Regions from separate parts of the Aminipila luticellarii genome, predicted to be linked through region 1. Evidence: riboswitches for the same ligand, from Rfam matches in the RefSeq annotation. Region 1 holds a riboswitch; the other holds the start of a gene.
What was found. A riboswitch is a leader RNA that binds a small molecule or an ion and turns the genes downstream of it on or off. The one in region 1 is predicted to bind FMN.

Region 1 (7,124 bases):
CCAGCTATATACGAAAAGGTATTTTTCCTGTAGATGTGGCGATGATTATGGTATCCACTCCGGATCGCAATGGGTTTTGCTCTGTAGGCGTATCTTGTGATTTTACCATGCAGGCAGTGAAATCCGCTAAGGTCGTATTGGCGGAAATAAATGATCAGGTGCCGGTAGTTTATGGCGAGACTTTTGTACATATCAGCGAAATCGATGCGTTTGTGGAAACGTCACACCCGCTTCCCGAAATGAAGCTTCCCAATATTGGTGAGGCTGAAATCGCTATTGGAAAATATTGTGCCTCGTTGATTGAGGACGGCTCTACATTACAGCTGGGTATAGGGGCTATTCCGGATGCGGTATTATCCCAGCTTAAAGATAAAAAACACTTAGGCATACATTCCGAAATGATTTCCGACGGAGTAGTAGACCTTTATGAAGCAGGCGTAATAGACGGATCACAAAAATCCATCGATCCGGGTAAAATCATTGTTACCTTTCTAATGGGAACCAAGAAGCTCTATGACTTTGTGGCAAATAATCCAATCGTTGAAATGAAGCCGGTGGATTATGTAAACAATCCTGTTACTATAGCGCAATGTTCTAAGATGGTTTGCATCAATTCCTGCCTTCAGATCGATTTCATGGGGCAGGTGGTATCCGACACCATAGGGACAAAACAATTCTCCGGAGTAGGGGGACAAGTAGACTTTGTGAGGGGGGCAGCCATGTCTACCGATGGGAAAGGAAAATCCATCATGGCCATGCCTTCTGTTGTGATGAAAAAAGATGGAACACTGATTTCTAAGATCGTTCCCTTTATTGAACATGGATCAGCCGTTACCACAAACAGGCAGGATGTGGATTACGTGATAACCGAATACGGGATCGCGGAGATGAAAGGAAAGACCCTTCATGACAGAGCCAGAGCACTTATTAAAATTGCGCACCCAGAGTTTAGGGAAGGTCTGAAAGAAGAATTTGAAAAGAGATTTAATGCACAGTTCTGAGCGGAAGCAACAGGTCATGATTGTCCTAAATACGGAGCCCCTTTGGAAAACCCTTGAAATTTCCCCAATTAAAAGTTATAATAAAAAACTAAGGGTATAAAAGAGAACCAATAAAAAGGGAAGGAAAGAGAACATGAATCAAAATATTGTATTAGAAACTTGTAAAAATATCAGGGCTTTAGCACGTGTATCCCTGCAGGGGAAATGGAAACTGGCGGTTGCCGCCACCGCAGTGTATATGGTGGCGCTTATGCTGCCTGCTGCTATCTTGGAGATTATTTTCAGCGGGAAAGAAAACGCAGCTTTATTATCCGGTCTGTATACTTTTCTGGTTGCGGCACCGTTTACCATAGGATATGACATTTTTTGCTTAAACCTGTTCCGAAGAAAAGAATGTGAAATCGCACAGGTATTTTATGGATTTGAAAGATTTTTTAAAGCCGTGGGACTTTATTTCGTCATGGGTCTGTTTATATGCTTATGGTTTCTGGTATTCATCATTCCGGGGTTTATAGCTGCCTATAGGTACAGTCAGGCATTTTTAATCATGATAGACCACCCTGAGTATGGGATCCTGCAGTGCTTAGCGGAAAGTAAGCGGTTAATGACCGGCAACAAGATGAAGCTTTTCAGTTTAGAAGTCAGTTTTATCGGATGGGCAATTTTAGCCAGCATTCCGATGGCCGCCATATCTTCGTTCTTTACGTTCAATGCGGTAGCTTTGGCCAGCCTTGGATCTTTATTAGGGAGCATCGCCTATTTTTGGCTGTCACCTTACTTATGTGTGGCCAGCGTAGCGTTTTATGAGATCGCTAATGGAAATTTAAGGCCGGGAGTAATCGAAGCAGAGGCAACTGTTATGGGAGAAGAAAATTAATCTTGACACGTATATGAACCTGTGTTAGTATGAACGAGAAAATTGAATAGATTCTTCAGGGCAGGGTGTGATTCCCTACCGGTGGTAAAGCCCACGAGCCGCAAGGCAGATTCGGTGTGATTCCGAAGCCGACAGTATAGTCTGGATGAAAGAAGATGTGTGCAAAGCTTATATTGCATTTAGTTATTATGCTCTGAAATGATTTCATTTCAGAGTTTTTTATTGACGTAGGACATATGGCGCAAGCGATATGGACGGATACCGCCTTTTTATCTTAATAAAAATGGCAGTATAAATACGCAAGCCAATGGCAGCTGAAATCAAGGCACAAGTAAAATAATACTCTGGAGATCTATCCGGAGTATTTTTTTATTCAATAGGAAATAGGAAGGTGGCTGTAATGACGGATGAAGAATATATGCAGATAGCTGTAGAGCTGGCAAAAAATGCAGAGGGGTGGACTAATCCGAACCCTATGGTGGGTGCGATACTTGTAAAGGACGGTATCATTATCGGACAGGGATTTCATGCAAAATGGGGACAGCCCCATGCGGAGCGGAATGCGATTACAGCTTGCAGTGAAAATCCGGAGGGTGCTACTTTGTATGTTACATTAGAACCTTGCTGTCATTATGGGAAGACGCCCCCCTGTACGGACGCTATTCTTGAAAATAGAATAGCCCGCGTAGTAGTAGGGGTACAGGATCCGAATCCGCTTATATCGGGTATGGGAATTGATCTGTTAAGGAAGGCAGGGGTTCAAGTTACCGTTGGAATTTTAGAAAAAGAATGCAGAGAGTTGAATGCTGTTTTTTTTCATTATATAAAAGAGAAAAAACCGTACGTAGCAATGAAATACGCTATGACCATGGACGGAAAAATTGCAGCTTATACAGGAAATTCAATGTGGATCACGGGAGAAATTGCAAGAGAGCATGTACATCGGCTGCGGCATAAATACATGGGGATTATGGTCGGAGCAGGCACGGTACTAAAAGACGATCCCAGATTGGACTGCCGGCTGCCGGAAACTAAAAATCCCATAAGGATCATCTGTGATACCAACTTGAGAATTCCTATAGATTCCCAGATCGTAACCACCGCAAAGGAGATACAGACTTATATAGCAACAGCTTCCGCAGACAGGGAAGCAATCGAAAGGCTTAGAGAAAAAGGCTGTATGATAGTAAAGGTTCCTAAATTGGGCCGGCATATTGATTTAAATGGCCTTATGGAGTTGTTGGGCCAAAGAGGAATAGACAGTATCCTTCTTGAAGGAGGGGGTACATTGAACTGGGCAGCTTTGGAGCAGGGAATAGTAGAACATGTATATGCTTATATCGCACCTAAAATCTTTGGAGGGCGGAATGCAGTAACAGCTGTAGAGGGGCGGGGCATAGAGAGGCCCGAAGAAGCATTTTTGCTTAAAGAAAGAAAAGTTACACAGCTGGGAGAAGATCTGCTGGTTGAGTATAATGTGGTGAAAAATCCGTCACTAAAGAAACCCAATCCCTGAAAGGAGAAAAGACATGTTTACCGGAATTATAGAAGAAACAGGAAGGGTAAAGAATATCTCCCAAGGAGAAAATTCTTCTCGTCTAGTGATTGAGGGAAATAAGATCTTTCAGCAGATTCAGCTTGGAGACAGTGTGGCTGTAAACGGTGTTTGTCTGACGGTCTGCAATTTAAGCAACACTGTCTTTGAAGCAGATGTAATGAGAGAGACGCTTTCCCGAAGCTCTTTGGGAAACTTAAAACAGGGGAGCATCGTCAATTTGGAGCGGGCGATGGAAGCAGAGGGACAATTCGGCGGACATATCGTATCCGGACACATTGACGGAACAGGAACCATTGTGCGTATGCGTTCGGAGGGAATAGCTATGTGGATAAGGATATCAACGAGTCCCGGCATTATGAAATATATCGTAGAAAAAGGCTCTATAGCAATGGATGGGGTGAGCCTGACTGTAGCAAGGGTACAACCCGACAGCTTTGAGATTTCACTGATTCCGCATACATGGAAAGGAACTGCGCTGCGGACAAAAACAGTGGGGGATGTTGTAAATCTGGAAAATGATATCATTGGAAAATACGTTGAAAAATTGCTTCATCTAAAAGATACGGCACAGGAGAACAAAAACAGTATAAGTATGGAATTCCTTATACAAAACGGATTTTAAAGGATTGTAATTATGGAGGACTTGACAGATGTTTAAATATAATAGAATTGAAGAGGCGTTGGAAGCGTTGAGGCAGGGGAAAATAATTGTCGTAACGGATGCTGAGAACAGAGAAAATGAAGGAGACCTCATTTGTGCTGCTGAATTCGCCAATGCAGAAAATGTAAACTTTATGGCAACTTATGGGAAAGGTTTGATTTGTATGCCCATGAGCAGAAAACTGGCCGATCGATTAGGCTTGGGTCCAATGGTTCATAAGAATACAGATAATCATGAGACTGCGTTTACCGTATCCATTGATCATAAGGATACAACGACAGGAATTTCGGCAATCGAGAGGTCCATAACTGCTATGAAATCCGTGGAGGATAGTGTAAGCCCCGAAGATTTCAGAAAACCGGGACATATGTTTCCGCTGGCCGCCAAGGACTTTGGGGTACTGGAAAGAGAGGGGCATACGGAGGCAACAGTGGATTTGGTCAGACTGGCCGGGCTTAAGGAATGCGGGTTATGTTGTGAAATAATGCGGGCGGACGGAACGATGATGCGCACTTCCGAATTAAAAAGCTTCGCCCAGGAGCACGGACTGGTTTTTATAACAATTGAAGCGTTGAAAGAGTACAGAAAGCGTACAGAAAAATTGGTGGAACAGGTGGTAAGGACTAAGCTTCCTACTATTTATGGGGAATTTACAGCCTATGGGTATATCAATAAGATAAACGGAGAACACCACGTGGCACTGGTCAAAGGTAAGATAGAAAAGGAAAGTCCGACCCTTTGCAGAGTTCATTCCGAATGCCTGACAGGAGATGCTTTGGGTTCGGTCAAATGTGACTGCGGAGAACAGTATAAGGCAGCTATGAAGAAAATACAAAAGGAAAGCCGGGGAGTAATGCTTTATATGAGGCAGGAGGGCCGCGGAATCGGCCTTGTAAATAAGCTGAGGGCTTATGCCCTTCAAGATCAAGGTCTTGACACGGTGGAAGCAAATTTGGCTCTGGGATTTGAAGAGGATTTGAGAGAGTATTCCATAGCTGCTCAGATCCTGAAAGATTTAGGCGTGCAGGATGTGAGGCTGATGACCAATAATCCCGATAAGGTACAGCAGCTTTCAAGGTATGGAGTCCATATTTCCCAACGAGTTCCTCTTGAAGTGGAAGCAAATCCATATGACATGGTTTACTTAAAAACAAAACAAACTAAAATGGGGCATCTTCTAAGTTGTGATTAAAAGATTTGTTCCATGAGATTATATAAGTCCAGTGGTGTGATGTCAAGTGAGAAATGAAATAAAAATCATATATTCTTGACCAGTTTCTCAAAAAACAAAAAACGACCACCTAAGCCCTGTCGATCACTTTTAAAAAATGAGCAGGGCGTAGCTCATCAGCAGAGAGATTCCTCTATTCTGCTGAGCGATATAGGCGATTGTCTTTAAGCAGCGTAAAGACTAACCGCACAAATTTACGGGCAGTTAATGCGAGTGCACGTTTGTGTTGATATCTGTTCACCTCGTTGTACTTTTGGTGATAGAAAGCTTTGTACTCCTTGTCGCATCTTACAAGAGAGAATGCAGCTTCACACAGATAATACTTTAAAAATCGGTTGCCAGATCGGATGAGTCTTGTGTTTTGTGCTTCAAAATCACCAGACTGGTGCTGAGTCCAGGCAAGACCTGCATATTTCGCAAGCTGCGCCTGATTATTAAAACGATTGATATCTCCAAGCTCTGATAGAATACCAGCAGAATAAACAGGACCAATGCCTGGAATGGATATCAATACGTTAGGCAAGAGTTCCATTTGGGCTGAAATCGCTTTATCGAACTCTTTGATTTGAGCTTCCAATGCCTTCATTGAGGTTATGGATATAGAGAGCACCTGATTCACAGAGTCATTTACCGTCTTAGGTAAACGGTAAGAACTCCGGGCAGCTTTCTGAATGGCTTTGGCTACCGTATCTGGATCAGGAAAGCGGTTCTTTCCTTTCTCCATGATAAAAGCGGTTAGCTCTTGTAAGTCCATATATGCCAGTGCTTCTGCGGATTCAAATTCATCGTAGACAGCAAGAGCTGTAGTGCTGAAGGTATCGGAAAATACCTTCTCCTGTGTCATGGATGAATACTTCTTGAACAGCACATTCATAAAGCGTTGCTTTTCCTTGGTAAGATTGCAAACGGCGAAATAACGTGCTCGTGTGAGGTTTTGGAGAGCTTTGTAGTGATAGTCTCCGACATATACCTCTTTGTTGATTCTTCCAAAACGCAGGCAGTCAGCAATGACAAAAGAGTCCACATAATCATTTTTTGGCAGGTCATTATAAGCATCTTTGAACTTTTTAACCTGCTTTGGATTGAGGACATGAATCTTTCTGTGAAAGGATGCTAAAGATGCATCTTCCCTTAGAAAATACACGAGATTGTCACCATAGACAGATGTAGATTCGAGACCTATGAGTACGGTGTCAAGGGACCTGGAATTTAAAGCAGAACAGATTCTTTTTACCAACTGAATAGAACCATCATGTGAGTTAGCAACTGCGAAGTTACTGTGCTTGTTACCATTAGGAAGCATAAGATAAACGACATTGGATTTGCTACTTACATCAATTCCGACGTAAAGTGGGTTCATAAAATCACCTTCTTTCGTAGTTAGATTTGAGTATTCAATCGGCTTGGTAAAACCCATGAACATGGAGCATCGACACCCTCGCATATAAGAATCCAGCTTAAGATGGACAGATGCGAAACCACACTGCTAGATGGTCGTCCATAAACTTAAGCAAACAGCCAGCCGGTTTGAAGCTAACTTCCATGTCAGGGGAACAGACTTACTATGAAGCAACCATTACTGGTTCAACAGGAGAAAAAAGAACTATTACCTGATTGACACTAAGACAATTATATCATGGGCTTAACTAAGCCTATTGAACAAATATTAATTAAGTTATCAAGGTACATTTATGTATCTAAAAAGTATTATACGAGGAGAAGATTAATATGAAAGTATTTGAGGGAAAGCTGGTCGCAAAAGGAATAAGAGTTGGAATTGTGGCATCAAGATTTAA
Region 2 (7,124 bases), 670 kb from region 1:
TCTTCGCAAAAGCATACGCCTTTGCAGATGCCAGACCGATAAGTAATGCCCCCACAAGTCCGGGTCCGTATGTTACACCGATCAGATCTACATCATCCAGTGTGACCCCGGCCTCTTTCAACGCCTGATCGGTCACCTGATTGACATTTTCCAAATGATGTCTGGATGCGATTTCCGGTACGACCCCTCCAAATACTTGATGGATCTTGATCTGTGAGGCAATCACGTTGGAAAGCACTTCTCTCCCTTCCAGAAGCAAGGCTACCGAAGTCTCATCACAGCTTGATTCAATTCCCATTGTTAAAAATTTTCCGTTTTTCATTCCATTCTCCCAATATTTGTGTCCTCACGCGCAATGCACTCGTTATCCGCGGATAAGTGCCTGCAATTTTCACAGGACATATAATCCGACATATTAAATGTACTGAAATCATGTCTTCTCTCAAATCTGCTGCACGTGGAAACGGGATGACTCATATCATCATAATAATCTTCACTGCTGTTATAATAATGATTGTCCCTGTTCTTGTTGCTGCCATAGTACGTGGTCATTTCAAAACACCTCCAAAATACACTTTTATCTTAGTATTTCAAAGGCTATCTGTTTTATTCATGGTTGCGCCACATAATAATAGCGTTTTCACCGTTATCCAAATAGTAACCCTTTCGGATTCCTGCTGATTTAAAATTAAATTCTTTATATAAGCCTTGTGCCGGCAGATTGGATTCCCGGACTTCCAGTGTGAAACTGTTCAATCCGTTCTCCTCCGCTGCGTCGATCAGCGTAGCAACGATGGCTCTGCCGATTCCTCTTCTCCTGTAGTCAGGAGATACCGCTACATTTGTGATGTGCCCTTCGTCGAAAATAGCCCATAACCCCGCATATCCCACAAGCTTTCCGTCAATTTCCGCGGCAATATAAAAAGCCCTGTCATTTTCTGTAAGCTCCTCTCGAAAAGCTTCTTCACTCCACGGATCGGCAAAACAAATTTTGTCCAAATCCGCCATGGCTCTTATGTCCTGCTCTGCCGCAGCTCTGATCATCAAGTCACTCATAGCACTCACCGGTTGCTTTGTGCGGCTTTTGCTTCTTCCAATTTTCGTTCCGCTTCAGCTTTTCTCATATAATTGGGCTTTAATTCGTCGTACGGACACGTTTTTCCTTCTTTATATAATTCAAATGCCAATTTTGCGGCAGAAGACGCTTTTTGATAGCGAATTCCAGCATCCGCAAACTTAATTTGTATATTGCTATTTAACGATGAATTTTGCCATTCCTCTATTTGAGCCTTATATGCTTCGACACCATCTCCAAAAAAAGTGACTTCCTCTGCTTTCTCCCTTAAAGCAGACTCAAGTGCTTCTAAAAGCTCGGCAAGCATATAAGCATTTCCTTCTACCACTTCCCATATAGAGTCACCTTTCCACTTATAGGCGCCTCCGTATACCTGACTTCTTCTGGCATTAAAGATAGGGCAATACACCCCCTGATACGATTCCGCATTATAAAGAAAGGTCTTTAAGGTAGGCACACTGATACAAGGAATCTGCAGTGCCTGCGCCAACGCTCTGGCGGAAGAGACGCCGATTCGGATACCTGTAAAGGAACCCGGGCCTTCCGATGCTGCGATTGCTGTCAAATCGCCTATCTGCAATTTACTTTTTTCGAGCACCTTTCCCACCATTGGCATTAAAAACTGCAAATGATTCAGCGTTTCCGAAGAAGCTTCCTCAAAAATCTGACCCTTCTCATCAATAACTGCCACAGAGGCCGATGCTCCTGTGGTCTCAATCGCTAATATATTCATAGACCCGCCTCCAGTCCTTTTATGTCGTATATTCTTTCCCCTTCACGTTCCCCATACGAAAGATGGATCACGATGGCATCCTCCGGAATAATCTCTGAAATCAGATCTGCCCATTCCACAATGCACACACCGTTTCCGAAAAAATACTCTTCATATCCGATTTCAAACATTTCTTCCACATCTTTTATACGGTACACGTCAAAATGGTAGAGCGGCAGCCGTCCGTCCTGATATTCCTGAACAATCGTAAAAGTAGGACTTGTAATGGTTTCTTTGACGTCAAGCCCCTCTGCAATATATTTGGTCAGTGCCGTTTTACCTGTTCCCAAGTCCCCTATCAGGGCAACAATATTTCCTGATTTCAGTTTGTCCGCAAGCTTTAACCCGAATTTCCTCGTTTGTTTTTCATCTCTTATCACTAATTTACTCATACCTTTTATTGTACCACACTATCCGTTTTAATAACATATTAAAATGCCCTGACAAAAGAATCAAGGCATTTGATCATTTTTATTTCATTGCAGCATCCGGCTATCTGTGCAAGAACCCGGAGATTCTCTTATATAAGAAAAAGGTCATCACGGAATTCACACCGGCTTTTATCAAGTTAAAGCCTGCGATAAAGCCCATCAGATCTTTGACTGTACTAACAGGCCATCCCGTATAATACGGCGTGATAATCAAATTTGCGATAATCATTACGATGGTCATCACAATGGAACCCGAAACCAGGGCAAGAACAGCTTCTCTCTTATTTTTCCTTCCCCTGTATAATAGTCCTGCTGTCAGAGCAAAAGCTCCCGTGGCCAGTATGTGCATGATGATACCGTATAAGCCGCTTGCAGCGCTTACGGTAATTCCCTGAATCACTGCGGTGACCGCTGCCAGCAGAAGGCCCGCCATGGGTCCAAAGGCAAACGTACCGATCAAGATCGGAATGTCTGCGGGATCATATTCCAGAAAGGGTACGGCAGGAAAAATCGGAAAATGCACCAAGTAGACCAAAACCACTGAAATTGCTACCAGCATGCCCATTTTGGCCAGTTTTATCGTTTTATTTTGTGAAGTCATTTATCTAGTTCCTCTCAATCTTTTTATAATGGGAGATTCTCTCTCTTACGGCACTAAAAAACCCTGAGATTTCTCTCAGGGCCTGCTCAACTGAAATAAACGCATATAAAAAATATGCCTGTTTCTTTCGTCCGGACTATACCGTCGGTATGGGGATCTGACCCATTCTGCCTTTCGGCTCGCGGACTCGTAGCTAAGCTCATTACCGCCGGTGAGGATTTGCACCTCCCCCTGAAACAATTATGTAACGTATTATACACTCAGTGTGTTAATCTGTAAATAGCATCTGCAAAAATTTTCGCATTTAAAATCAGTTTATCTATTTCGATATATTCATTTCGCTGGTGAGACGGATCCGGATCCCCCGGAAAAATGCTTCCAAATGCCACAATATTTTTTGCTGCCCTGGCATAGGTTCCTCCGCCTATAACGATAGGCTCTCTTTCCGTATCTCCTGTATGCTCCCCGTAGATTTCCATCAGGGTCTTAATCATCGGATTATCCGCCGGCATATAAATAGGAAGCTGATTTTTTATTTTAATAATGCCCATATTATATTTATTTATCACGGGCATTAACGCACCGTACACCGCATCATCGGTAAGGGTAACGGGATACCTTATATTTAGAGTGAGTATGACGGCTTCTCCTTCCAGATCGACCTTGCCCACATTCAATACCAATTTTCCGGAAGGCTCATCGGAAAGATCGCAGCCAAGGGCCGCTCCATCCGTTTCATATCCGATATACTGGTTATAGAATCCAACGAATTCATTGACATCATCATTGATTATGTCAAGCTCTCCCAAAAAATCCATCAGAAGGGAAATCGCATTGACTCCGCACTCCGGCGTAGCTCCGTGAGCTGAAATACCCTGCGCCACAATTTCTAAACTTTTCCCCACACCTTTGCAGTTCAATCTGGCTCCATAGGCGATCTGCCCCTTCTCCGAACATTTTTCATTTCTATAGCGGGCCGCCAATTCTTTTACTTTATCATAGGCTTCCATCTTATCCGCCCGTATGACGGCTCTGGCGTAATCTGCCACTGAATTTGCGGCAGTACCGCCGGTAAGACTTCTGAGTTCAATGCCCTTTCCGGTAGTCTTTCCGATTTTTTTAGCCAGTTGAAAAACTAAAATTCCCATTTCTCCGTGAATAGCCGGATACTCTGCATCCGGTGTGAATCCAAAATCCGGTGCCTTCACCTTGGATAGGTAATAATGCATCCCTTTCCAATTCGTCTCTTCATCCAGCCCCAAAATAAGTCTCACTTTTTTCTCCGGCATGTACCCGCTATCCTTAAGAGCCTTCATCGCATAATACGCTGCCACCACGGGGCCTTTGTTATCAATAGCCCCTCTGCCATAAATTTTACCATCTGCAACAACTCCGCCATAGGGTTCGTACTCCCAGTCCGAACCCTCCGGAACCACGTCCAAGTGGCCGATAATTCCCATAACTTCATCGCTGGTTCCGGTGATCTGCCCGTTTTCATCGAGAAAATATCCGCCAAATTCAATATGCCCGCCATAATTATCCGCGTTTTCCGTATCGAACCCATCCGCTTCGGCCTTCTTTAGTATGTAATCAAAAGCTTCGGCTATGCCCTTTCCAAAGGGTGCGTCAGCAGTGGGCTTCTCTTCCGCACTTTTAATGGAGATAAGCTCCTGAAGAGTCTTCACTATTTCTTCTTTTGATTCTTCAATCCTTTTTAAGTAATCCATTTGCATCCTCCAATGCCGCTTCTGCCCTGGATAAATGTCCGGAGGCTTTCAGCGTTTCATTCTTTTGCAGGTTATCATCTAAAGGAATAATTTCATAGATAGGCTTGCTCCCCGTTGTATATTTTTCGACCCAGGTCGGTATTGCGCTCATTTTTATGTCTGTAATTTTGCCCTGTGATTTCAGATATTTTAAATGCACTTTAGCAAGGATACCCTCTTCAGTATATCGGTTGTCAAGGGTCTCTATTCTCTGATTTGAAATAAAGTTCCCCATACTGAAAAATACAGGAATCTCTTTACCGTCCTTCTGACTTTTCAGATATTCCATTTCTTGCAGCACATGAGGATGCGATGCAAAAATCATGTCCACATTCATATGATCCGCACTTTGCTGCGCTATATATCGCTGCCACCGATTCGCGGAAGTCTGATACTCTTCTCCCCAATGGTAATAAAGTATGACAATTTCAGCACCATCTGTTCTTGCCTCGTCGCAGGTCCTTTTTATCTGCTCTAAATCCTGATCAAGCGTCTGATAACTGAACGAATTAATAAGCTCTGCATTTTCGGAAGAGATCACCCTCCCATTTATTCCTGTACCGGTTCCGCTTACAGGGGTTTCATAGGTATAAGGCACGACGGCTACCTTGACCCCCTTCACTTCAATCATGGCATACCGTTTTTCCTGTGGATCGAGGCGGCTTCCGGCTGTAAGAAATCCCTTATTCCTAAGGACTTCAACCGTTCTTTTCAACCCGTATCCTCCCCTGTCCATCATGTGATTGTTGGAGGTGATAGCCACATCAAACCCGGCATCTTTCAAAGCATCTGCCAGCTCATCGGGAGCACAGAAGTCCGGGTAACCCGAATAGGGTGCTCCTGCAAAGGTCGTCTCCACATTACACAGAGCCAGATCCGCCTGACTAATATAATCTTTTACATATCTATAATTGTTTGTATAATCGTACTTCTTCGTACTTGAATCGTATTGACTCGCTAACTGAGATCTATGCACCATGACATCCCCTACGCACAGGATATTTAAATCAATAGGCTGCTCCGGCTGCTGAGGAACGGGGTTCTCAGACGGTGCGACTCCATTACTGCATCCACTAAAAAGCAGTGGAAATGCGATCAGGCACCCCACTGCAATGAAAGCCGTTATCAGAAGCGCTGTAAATCGATTTTTTCTTTCAGCGTTTTCTATCATTTTTTCTTACTAAACGTTTTCTACGCCTGCGATTTCAGGATAAGATTCTTTTAAAAGCCTTTCAACCACAGCTTTTAATGTCATCGTTGCACCCGGACAGCCTGCGCAATGTCCCTGTAATTTTACTTTAACGACATTTTCTGGGGTAAGTTCAACAAACTCAATATCTCCTCCGTCTCTCTGCAAGAAAGGTCGGATATTTTCTAAAGCTTCTTTAATTTTTTCTTCCATTGTAATTCTCCTTTTTCTACTTTTTATTATTTTACCACAAAAACCTTGGTTTCAATAGTAAATATTTCGCACGCTTTTATACAATTTTTGTATAAAAGCTGCAAAGTCCTATCACCAATGTGGTCAGAACTTTCATGAACCGATTAATATAAGCTGACAATGGCAGGTTCCATGGTGTAAACGGATATGGCCTGTCCAGCCGTGATTTTTTTCACTACCACGGATTTTATCGGATCTCCGTTCATGTCAAAAGTAATGGTTCCTGAGGCTCCAGGAAACTCTCTGGTATTGGCAATGGTTTTGCGGAGAGCTTCTCCGTCCAGAGCCGTACCTGTTTTGTTCAGGGAATCCACCGCAATCATATATGCATCAAATCCAAGAGCTGCCGCACTTTCCGGAACGGCATCCTGCCCATATTTAGCCTTGTACGCTTTCTTAAAATTGTCAGACATAATCGTCGTATTCGTATTGGGATCGAATATGGTGGAGAAAGAGACATTCTCGGCAGCCTCTTTTCCCGCCAGTTCTACCAGTTTAGATGAGTCCCACTGATCTGTCCCCAGAAATAGGGCGGTGACTCCCATTTTTCTGGCTTCTTTTAAAATCTTAGCCGCTTCCTCCAGCTTAACCGGTAAAAAGACCACCTGGGCACCTGATTCTTTTATCTTTTGAAGATCCTCCTTCACCTGTTCCTTCCGGTCTTCTTCATAATCGCAGGAAACCACCACTGCATTGGCATTTCCCGTCATTTGTATCAATTTATCCGAGAAGGTCTGCGAAACAGCTATAGCATAATCATCATTCTCCGGCCTCATGATCGCCGCTGTATTGACCTTTAAGGCTTCTACCGCATACTTTGCCAGCGCGACTCCCTGAAAGGAATCCAGCAGACAAACCCTAAAATAAAAAGGGTTGTAGCTTGTTACCAACGGATTCGTATTGGTTATAGCTATAGCGGGCAGCTTCGCCTTTTCAAAAGTCTTTACTGCCGCCAGCGAATTGACGCTTCCATAGCTGCCAAGCACAATAGAGACCCGTTTGTCTACCATCTCCTGTGCTACGCTCTCCGCAACATTC

Region 2: it holds a riboswitch for FMN, as region 1 does, so the genes downstream of both, EQM06_RS10805 (ECF transporter S component) here and ribD (bifunctional diaminohydroxyphosphoribosylaminopyrimidine deaminase/5-amino-6-(5-phosphoribosylamino)uracil reductase RibD) in region 1, are expected to answer to the same signal.

What each region holds. Positions count from the first base shown of each region.
Region 1 is NZ_CP035281.1:1,651,533-1,658,656, reverse strand. Features, by position in the region: gene EQM06_RS07585 (acetyl-CoA hydrolase/transferase family protein) at 1-1,001, shown strand, start outside; gene EQM06_RS07580 (DUF975 family protein) at 1,135-1,878, shown strand; FMN riboswitch at 1,926-2,039, shown strand; gene ribD (bifunctional diaminohydroxyphosphoribosylaminopyrimidine deaminase/5-amino-6-(5-phosphoribosylamino)uracil reductase RibD) at 2,279-3,394, shown strand; gene EQM06_RS07570 (riboflavin synthase) at 3,408-4,058, shown strand; gene EQM06_RS07565 (bifunctional 3,4-dihydroxy-2-butanone-4-phosphate synthase/GTP cyclohydrolase II) at 4,087-5,289, shown strand; gene EQM06_RS07560 (IS110 family RNA-guided transposase) at 5,462-6,751, opposite strand; gene ribH (6,7-dimethyl-8-ribityllumazine synthase) at 7,057-7,124, shown strand, end outside.
Region 2 is NZ_CP035281.1:2,323,462-2,330,585, forward strand. Features, by position in the region: gene tsaD (tRNA (adenosine(37)-N6)-threonylcarbamoyltransferase complex transferase subunit TsaD) at 1-322, opposite strand, end outside; gene EQM06_RS10785 (hypothetical protein) at 319-552, opposite strand; gene rimI (ribosomal protein S18-alanine N-acetyltransferase) at 607-1,056, opposite strand; gene tsaB (tRNA (adenosine(37)-N6)-threonylcarbamoyltransferase complex dimerization subunit type 1 TsaB) at 1,062-1,808, opposite strand; gene tsaE (tRNA (adenosine(37)-N6)-threonylcarbamoyltransferase complex ATPase subunit type 1 TsaE) at 1,805-2,239, opposite strand; gene EQM06_RS10805 (ECF transporter S component) at 2,340-2,879, opposite strand; FMN riboswitch at 2,995-3,122, opposite strand; gene pepV (dipeptidase PepV) at 3,140-4,606, opposite strand; gene EQM06_RS10815 (CapA family protein) at 4,584-5,816, opposite strand; gene EQM06_RS10820 (NifU family protein) at 5,826-6,047, opposite strand; gene EQM06_RS10825 (ABC transporter substrate-binding protein) at 6,191-7,124, opposite strand, start outside.